2 regions of the Nocardioides sp. LHG3406-4 genome follow, and region 1 is predicted to be linked to the other one. Evidence: riboswitches for the same ligand, from Rfam matches in the RefSeq annotation. Region 1 holds a riboswitch; the other holds the start of a gene.

Region 1 (4,352 bases):
TGCCCGAGGACGAGCACCAGGCGCAGTGGGGCCGCCGAGACGGGGGATCGACGGGCAGGCGCCCCCGAGCCGCCGAGGGCTACTTGCCGTACGTGACCCGGCCGCCGTCGGCGGGCACCAGCTCGAGCCAGGTGCGTCCGGCCGGCACGGCGAGGTCGCCGCCCTTCTTCGTGTCCAGGCGCAGCGAGCCGCGGACCCCGTCCTTCTTCCACGTGCCCTTGACGACGCGGCCGCCGTGGAAGAGCAGCGCGTCGCCGGAGCCCTCGAACTTCGTCTCCGGCACGAAGTTGCCCGCCGGGTCGCGGTATCCGGCGTCGCCCACCTGCACGCGCAGCACGAGGACGGTGTCGGCGGGGAACTCGTCCCCCTGGGCGGCGTAGGAGTTCTGGTTGACGTAGCCACCGTTGGCGTAGGCCCAGTTGGTGGTGTGCATGCCGCCGAAGAACGCCGAGAGCCGGCTCGCCTTCTGACCCTTGGGCAGGTCCGCGGCGTCGCCGAACCTCAGGTAGTCGTCGGGGCGGGCGGGCTTCTGCTTGATCACCGAGACGACCTCCCGGGGCCGCGCCATCAGGTTGTACGGCGCGTAGCGGCTGCCCTCGCGGAAGAATCCCTTGGCGCCCTCCTGGAAGAACCGGATGCCCGCCTGCTGGATGCGACCGATCGTGACCCCGGCCGCGCCGGAGGTGATGATGTCGGCGTCCACCGGCGAGACGATGCCGATGTCACTGGCCCGCATTGAGCGCACGGGACCGACGACCTCGGGCAGCTGGGAGTAGTAGAACGCCGCGAGCCGGGTGGCTCCCCCCTCGACGAGCTCCTCGACCACGAGGTCGGCCTTGCTCAACCCGAGCTGGGGGGCGCTGCCGGCGGTGTTGTCCATCTTCGTGACCATGACCGGGTGCTTGAGGTCGGCGGTGCCGTCCCCGGCGACCGGGGTGCCGGTGAGCGGCCAGGTCTCCGGCGGGGGCGGCTCCTCGGCGTTGCTGCCGGCGGGTGCGCCCGAGCTGCTCGTGTCCCCCGGGTCGGCGGTGCCCCCCTTGTCGCCACACCCGGCGAGGAGCATGGACATGGCGAAGAGCGTGGCGACCACGACGCCGAGGCGGGACGCGGTCTTGGTGCGCAGGGGGCGATGCACGGGGACTCCTAGCTGTGGTGCCGACTACCGACAAGTGTGCGGGCGCGCCCGCCCTGTGTGCGGGAAGGCGCGCCCGGTGTCAGGGCGTCAACCCGCTCAGGCGCGCCGCATCGTGCCTGCGAACCAGCTGCTCGTCCACGGTACGTCGATCTGCACCGGGCGGCCCGGCGTCGAGGAGTGCAGCATCTGCACGGCGCCGCTCTTGAGGCGGCCCACGAAGATGCCCACGTGGTAGACGCCGCCACCGCCGGTGAAGAACATCAGGTCGCCGCGGTGGAGCTGCGACTTGGGGATGCGACGGACGTGACCGGCCTGCGCCGACGACGTACGCGGCATCGCGGAGAAGCCGGCCTTACGGAAGGAGTAGTAGATCAGGCCGGAGCAGTCGAAAGCCCCCGGGCCGGCCGAGCCGTAGCTGTACGCGTCGCCGCGCTGGGCGAGCGCGATGTGCTCAGCGCGGTGGACCCGCACCTTCGTGGCCCGCTTGAGCTTGACCTTCTGGGAGAGCTTCTCCGTGGACCCGCCATGTCCGGACTGGGCACTGACAGCGGTCGGGGTACCGAGCACGAGGCCCAGGCACAGCATCATGAGCGCGCCGAAGCGCAGCATGCGAGAGGTCGCAGGCATGGTTGTTTCCTTTCCCACGCCTGTGAGGTGAGCTGTCGGGTTGGAGCTGGAAAGTGCTCCGTCACGCTGCGTGCCGCCTGGTGACTTCACCCCGAGCCGTCCGCGATCGCGCTGCGAACCGGCGTGGAACCTGTGGGTCCCCCACTCCTGCCCCGTCATGGTCTCGGGGGTCGTCGCGCGGAGGGGCAGGACTCGGCGTTCCCGCGGACGATGGTGCAGCCGTGCACGCTAGGCACGTCGAAGGGTCAAAGTCCAAGCGAGGAGCGCGTTTCGGGCGTGATCGTGACGAGGATCTCGTCGGGGGCGCGAGGCCCGAGAGTGGTCGGCCAGCCCTCGATCAGTCTTCGATCAACGCAGGGCCAGGCAGCCGGAGGTTGCCGCGGCGAACGGCAGCTCGGCGTCCTCGGCGATCCGCTTGTCGAGGTTGGCAGCCACGTCTTCGGGCCACGGCGCGGTGCGCCGGGTGCTCATGTCGATGTGCAGGAAGATCTCCTCCATCACGTAGCTGAGCCGGTGGTGGGTCTCGTCGAGGAGGTAGACCAACGCGTGGGCGGCACGCTCGGAACGCCCGAGCAGCCGGACCCGGGCCGACATCAAGTCGCCCGTGCGCAGCTCGGTCAGGTAGGTGCAGTGGTGCTCCGCCGAGAAGCACGCGTGCCCTGCGCTGATCGGCCAGTTCTGCGGGATGCCGAGCGGGACCAGCGACTCGTCGAGACCCTCGCTCGCGATGCCGATGTAGTGCCGGACGTTCAGGTGGCCGTTCATGTCCTCGAACGGCATCGGCACGGGCTGCTCGACGTAGGCAGGCAGGTCGAAGAGCTGGTCATAGGTGGGATAGGTCGTCACGGGCACGACCCTACGAGTCGCTCGACGACCCGACCGCATCGGACCGCGCCGTCGTCAGCTGACGAGCTTGGCCCCGCCGTCGACGTACAGCGTCTGACCGGTGATGTACGACGCCTCGTCGCTGCACAGGAACGCAGCCGTGGCCGCGATGTCCTCGGGGAAGCCCACCCGGCGGACCGGGTTGCGCTCGGCGTTCCGGGCGCGGAACTCGTCGACCGGGACACCCAGCCGGGCGGCCGTCGCGTCGGTCATCTCGGTGGCGATGAAGCCGGGGGCGATCGCGTTGGCGTTGATGCCGTAGGGGCCGAGCTCGATGCCGAGGGTGCGGGTGAAGCCCTGCACGCCCATCTTGGCGGCGGCGTAGTTGGCCTGGCCGCGGTTGCCCAGCGCGGAGACGCTGGAGAGGTTGACGATCTTGCCGTACTTCTGGGCGACGAAGTGCTTCTGGGCCGCCTTGGTCATGAGGAAGGCGCCCTTGAGGTGCACGCCCATGACCAGGTCCCAGTCCTCCTCGGTCATCTTGAAGAGGAGGTTGTCGCGGGTGATGCCGGCGTTGTTGACGAGGATGTGGATGCCGCCGAGGTCGCCGAGGACCCGCTCGATCGCGGCGTCGACGCTCACGGCGACACTGACGTCGCAGCCGATGCCGAGATGTCCCTCCCCCAGCCGCGCTGCCGCGGCGGCCGCTGCGGACTCGTCGAGGTCGATGACCGCGACCTTGGCGCCCTCGTCGGCGAACCGCTGCGCACAGCCGAACCCGATGCCTCGTGCGCCCCCGGTGACGACTGCGACGCGCCCGTCGAAGCGACCCATGCTGACTCCTTCGCGATCGTGCGACAGCGGCGCAACGACGCGCCAGTAGAACCGTGTCTCACCCTAGACGGGTGACCCCGTAGGGTGTTCCGGTGGGTCGTCCGGATTTTCGCCTTGCAGGGGTGCTGGCTGCAGCCATGGTGCTGGCCATGGTGTTCGTCTCGCGTGTGTGGGACCTCCCCATCCGCGACCCCGACGGCGTGGTGGTGCCGACGTACGTCCGGCTGCCGTTGATCGTGCTCGCGGCGCTCGCACTCGACGTCGTGCCGCGCGCTCTGGCGCGCCGTCGGCCGATCATGGAGGTGGCGCGCGAGCGGTGGAGCCGTGACCAGCTGGTGTTCGCCCTGGCTGGGGTGATCACGTGGTACGCCTGCTACGCCGCCTTCCGCAATCTCAAGAGCTACGTGCCGTTCGTCAACGACCGGCTGTGGGACAACGAGCTCGCGTCGCTCGACCGCACGCTCTGGCTGGGGCACGACCCGGCCGACGTGCTGCACGACGTGCTCGGCACCGGCTGGGCCGCGCACGCTCTGTCCTTCGTGTACGTCGCGTGGATCCCGCTGGTGCCGGTGACGCTGGCCGTGGCACTCCTCTGGACCCGTCACCGGGCGGCCGGCTCGTGGTTCGTCACGGCGGTAGCGGTCGACTGGGCGCTCGGCGTGGCGACGTACTTCGCGATGCCGACCCTCGGCCCCATCTACTCCGCACCTGGGGACTTCACGGACCTCCCGCACACCCACGTCACGGCGCTGCAGGAGTGGATGGGGTCAGACCGCGCCGACGTGCTCGCCGACCCGTTCTCGACCGACGCCGTACAGACCATCGCCGCCTTCGCCTCGCTGCACGTCGCCATCATGGTCACGATGTGCCTGATGGCGCACCTGATCGGGCTGCCGCGCTGGGTCCGCGTCTCGAGCTACGTCTACTTGGC
Region 2 (4,352 bases), 460 kb from region 1:
GACGGCGGCACCTCGACCACCACGGACGGCCGCCACCTGGGCAGGACCGCCCGGACCACGGGGTAGGCCGCGCGCAGCCGGTCGGCGTACGTGCGGGCGACCCGGCGTGACTCCGCGGCGAGCACCAGGATGCCTTCGGCCCGTACGACGTGTACGCGCTGGCCCAGCCAGACCGGCGAGCGGCGCTCGCTGGACGTGCTCGAGGCGTCTCCGAGAGAGGCGATGCCCACGCCGTCGCCGATGGGCACGAAGCCGACCACGACCTCCGCAGCTGCTGGGCTGCGGTCGAAGCCGGCGAAGGCCCAGGTGAGGTCGACGGCGGCCCGCCACGACCCGTCGGGCTCCGTCGCGCCGATCTCGTCGACGTAGCGCATCGAGAAGTCCTCGACGTGGAGGTCGCGGCTGTTCGCCACCACGGCTGCCAGCAACGCCCGCGCCGCGACGTCGGGCGCGAGCGACGCCACGGCCGTGGCGTCACCTGACTGCACGGCGTGCTCGAGCGCGTGCAGGGCCGAGCTGGCGAGCGCGGGCCGCGCACTCGGTCGCTCCCCCGCTGCGGCACCACCGCGCTGGATCGGCACGCGGTAGGTGTCGTCGCGGAGCAGCAGCGTGCCCCCGACGACCAGGGCCGACACCACGACCAACGAAAGACCGGCCACCCACCAGCGTGGGTGACCGGTCCTCGAGGTCATCTGCGGGGCCCCATCAACCGGGGCGCACGGCTCCGACGTACGGCATGGAGTAGAGGCCTGCGACCGCCACGCCCGTGCCCGGGTTGGCGGCGTGCACGATCAGGCCGTTGCCGATGTACATGCCGACATGGCTGATCGGGCTGTAGTAGAACACCAGGTCGCCGGGCTGCAGGTCGCTGGCCGCGACGTGCGGACCGGAGCCGTACTGGGCGCTGGAGGAGTGCGGGAGGCCGACGCCGGCCTGCGCCCAGGCCATCATCGTGAGGCCGGAGCAGTCGAAGGCGCTCGGGCCGGCGGCGCCGTAGACGTAGGAGTCGCCGACCTGGGCCATGGCGTAGGCGACGGCCGCCGAGGCGCGGCCCGAGGCAGGCACGTCCGAGGGCAGGCGCGTGGTGTCGCCACGAGAGAGGGACATCAGGCGCTGGCGCTCGTCGTCCTTGAGGTCGGAGAGCAGCTCCTTGGCCTCGGCCAGCTTCTCGTCGACCTCCGCCTTCTCGTCGGCCAGCTGAGCGGTGACCTCCTTGATCTCCGTCGACCGCTCGGTGGTGGCCTCGTGACGAAGGTCGAGGGCATCGAGCTCGGTGGAGTAGGAGGAGAAGAGGTCCGACTGGAGGTCGTTGAAGGCCGACATCGTCGAGAGCTGTCCCAGGAAGGCGCTGGGGTCGTCGGAGACGACGACCTGGCCCACCGTGGAGATGCTCTCGCCCTGGTACTGACGCAGGATCGAGTCGCGCACCTGGTCGCGGACGACGTCGAGGCGGGCGTCCTGGCGACGTTCGTCGGACTCAAGGGTGCCGAGATCCTGGGTGAGGTCGTCGAGCTGCAGCTTGGCGTCGTGGAAGCGCTCCTGCGCCTGCTCGGCCTGGTGGTAGAGGCGGTCGACGCGCGCTTGCACGTCCTTGATCTCGGGCTCGGCCTGCGCGGGGGTGGCCGCGACGAAGCCGGTGACGGCTATCGCGGTCAGCCCGACGAGGGCGGTGCTGATTCGCAGCCGGTCGTGGATCACGAGCGGGCGGTCTCCCTTGTGGTGTCGTACGCCTACCGGGTGAGCTGACGGGTTCGGGCACGACTTGCCCTACACCGTCTCCTCGGCCGCGTGCGCGGCCGCCTTGACGGCGATTCACCCCAGAGGGATTTGGTTCCCCGGTTCCGGGTCGTGGTCGCCCACGGCCCAAAGGACTCGGCGCGGCCCCCGCGCGGATCCTGATGATCCACTGTCACGGGAGCCTGAGCGACCGAGACTAACCGCGACCGGAGGGGTTGGCCAAACTTTCAACAGGATGTCGCGGCCCAATCGACCGAATCGCGGACTTCTCGTCACACCACTCACATGCGTCACACCAGTCACGCGGACTCCGCCTCGGGGCCGGCCACCGGCCGGACCAGGCGCAGTGGTGGCACCAGCCCGCCCGCCGCCAGGACGTCCAGTGCTGCGCGCTCGTCGTCGTCGAAGGTGAGCTCGGGAGGCGGGCCCAGGAGCACCGTGACCACGCAGTCGTGGCAGGCAAGCCCCCGCACCAGGCAGGTGTCACAGTCGATCCGTGTCGTCATGTCCTGGACTGAACCAGGGGGCACCGACATTCCGCCCCGCACCGACCCGAGGTCGGCGTGTCGCCACCCGTGCGTCTTGCCCCAAACCGCTCACACGACCGGTCTGGGCCACTTAGCATCGAGGCGCCATGAACGACCAGATATCGCGCTTGCGACAGCTTCGGGTGCTGCTGATCTCGGTGATCTACGCGGTGCTCTTCGCCGGCGTGTGCGCGCTGCTCCTCGAGTGGAGCACGACGTGGGGCGCCGCGGGCTGGAACGACCACTGGTACAGCCCGTTCACCCGCGGCAGCGGCTTCTACCTCGAGATCGCGGCACTCACCATCGTGATCTATCTCCTCATGGCGATCACTGGCCGGCTCTGGCTCTCCCTCGGAGTCATGCTGTCTCTCACGCTCGTCGTCGCCGGCGCCAATGTCGCCAAGCTGCGGGTCCGTTCGGAGCCGCTCTACCCCAGCGACCTCGACTTCCTGTCGACGCCGCGCTTCGTGCTTGCCATGGCCTCACCCACCACCTGGTTGCTCGCGGTCCTGCTGGTCCTAGCCGTCCTGGTCGCGTTCATCTGGATCGGACACCGGCTCGAGCCCGCCTTCCCACGCGTGCGCAGGAGCACCGCCCCCCGACGCTGGACGGCGCTGCTCGTCGTACGCGCCGTTGTTGCGCTCGCGTGCGTGGTCGCCCTCGTCCAGGCCACCCGGTTCAACGAGCCCGGGAACGCGTGGCGCGGCGTCTACGAGAGCAAGGACGTCGCCTGGAAGTTCTGGTACCAACGCCTCAACTACCGGGCCAACGGCTTCGTCGGAGGGTTCCTCTACAACATGCCGTCCGTGGCGATGAAGGCTCCCGAGGGCTACAGCGAGGCGACGATGCGTGCCCTCACTGCTCGGTGGAGAGCCGCGGCCGCCGAGACCAACCGCGGCCGCGACGCCGCCCGCCTGGACGACGCCAATGTGGTCGTCATCCTCAGCGAGGCGTTCAGTGACCCGACCCAGCTGAAGGGCCTCGAGCTCGATGAGGACCCGATCCCGCGCACCCGAGCGACGATGTCGGGCACGTCTTCGGGCACGATGCTCGCCCAGTTGTACGGCGGGGGTACGGCGAACATGGAGTTCGAGGCGTTGACCGGGCAGTCGCTCGCCCTCCTCTCACCGCAGACGAACACGCCGTACCAGCAGTTCGTCGCCGATCAGGACGGCTTTCCCTCGGCGGTGGGCCTCTTCAAGGGCACGGGCCACCGTGCCATCGCGATCCACCCGTACTTCACCGGGATGTACCAGCGGAAGAAGGTCTACGAGAACTTGGGCTTCGACGAGTTCATCCACGACACGACGATGCAGTCCGACGCCAAGATCGAGAACGGGGACTTCATCTCCGACGAGAGCGCCTTCGACGAGGTGCTCCACCAGATCCGCACCATCGACCAGCCTGCCTTCATCAACCTCGTGACGATGCAGAACCACGTGCCGGTGGCCGGGTCCTACGCTCATCCGCTCCCCGTGGACGGCGTGTCCGATGAGCAGGCGGACTCGGCCGGCCAGTACGCCCGCGGCCTGACGTACACCGATGAGTCGCTCGACCGGATGCTGGCTGCTCTCGAAGAGACCGACGAGCCGACGTACGTAGTGTTCTACGGAGACCACCAGCCGGGCATCTACGGCGACGAGATCGTCGAGAAGAACCCGGGGATCGGGATGTACCGCACGCCGTACTTCATCTGGTCCAACCAGGGCACGGTGCCGGCAGCGGAGCCGTTAACCAGCCCGACGATGTTCCTGCCCATGCTCTTCGAGATGGCGGGCGCGCGGATCCCGCCATACTACGCCCTGCTCGAGGCGGTGCGCGCCGAGGTCCCTGCGATGGAGCAGGGCAAGTACTTCGACCCCACGGGTAGGGAGTACACCGCCACCACACTCACCCCTCGTGCCAGGGAGCTGCTGCACGACATGGCCCTCGTGCAGTACGACTTCTCGATCGGCCAGCGCTACGCGGCCGACGAGATGTTCTACCCGCTCAGCCGGTAGGACCGAGCAGGACGACCAGCGCCGCGGAGTCGACGCAGCGCGCACCCGCACGGCGTACGTCGGCCGCCAGCTCCTGGTCACTCGTCAC

Evidence for each region. Region 1 has a riboswitch for cyclic di-AMP ahead of ACP7BP_RS06030 (C40 family peptidase). Riboswitches for the same ligand answer to the same signal wherever they lie in the genome.
Region 2: another riboswitch for cyclic di-AMP. It lies ahead of ACP7BP_RS08475 (NlpC/P60 family protein); the one in region 1 lies ahead of ACP7BP_RS06030 (C40 family peptidase).

What each region holds. Positions count from the first base shown of each region.
Region 1 is NZ_JAFCWV010000002.1:42,089-46,440, reverse strand. Features, by position in the region: gene ACP7BP_RS06035 (DUF3048 domain-containing protein) at 80-1,135, opposite strand; gene ACP7BP_RS06030 (C40 family peptidase) at 1,232-1,762, opposite strand; cyclic di-AMP (ydaO/yuaA leader) riboswitch at 1,765-1,941, opposite strand; gene ACP7BP_RS06025 (thioesterase family protein) at 2,111-2,608, opposite strand; gene ACP7BP_RS06020 (SDR family NAD(P)-dependent oxidoreductase) at 2,663-3,421, opposite strand; gene ACP7BP_RS06015 (phosphatase PAP2 family protein) at 3,544-4,352, shown strand, end outside.
Region 2 is NZ_JAFCWV010000002.1:499,988-504,339, reverse strand. Features, by position in the region: gene ACP7BP_RS08480 (hypothetical protein) at 1-659, opposite strand, end outside; gene ACP7BP_RS08475 (NlpC/P60 family protein) at 706-1,698, opposite strand; cyclic di-AMP (ydaO/yuaA leader) riboswitch at 1,727-1,878, opposite strand; gene ACP7BP_RS08470 (hypothetical protein) at 2,037-2,243, opposite strand; gene ACP7BP_RS08465 (LTA synthase family protein) at 2,372-4,264, shown strand; gene ACP7BP_RS08460 (NYN domain-containing protein) at 4,254-4,352, opposite strand, start outside.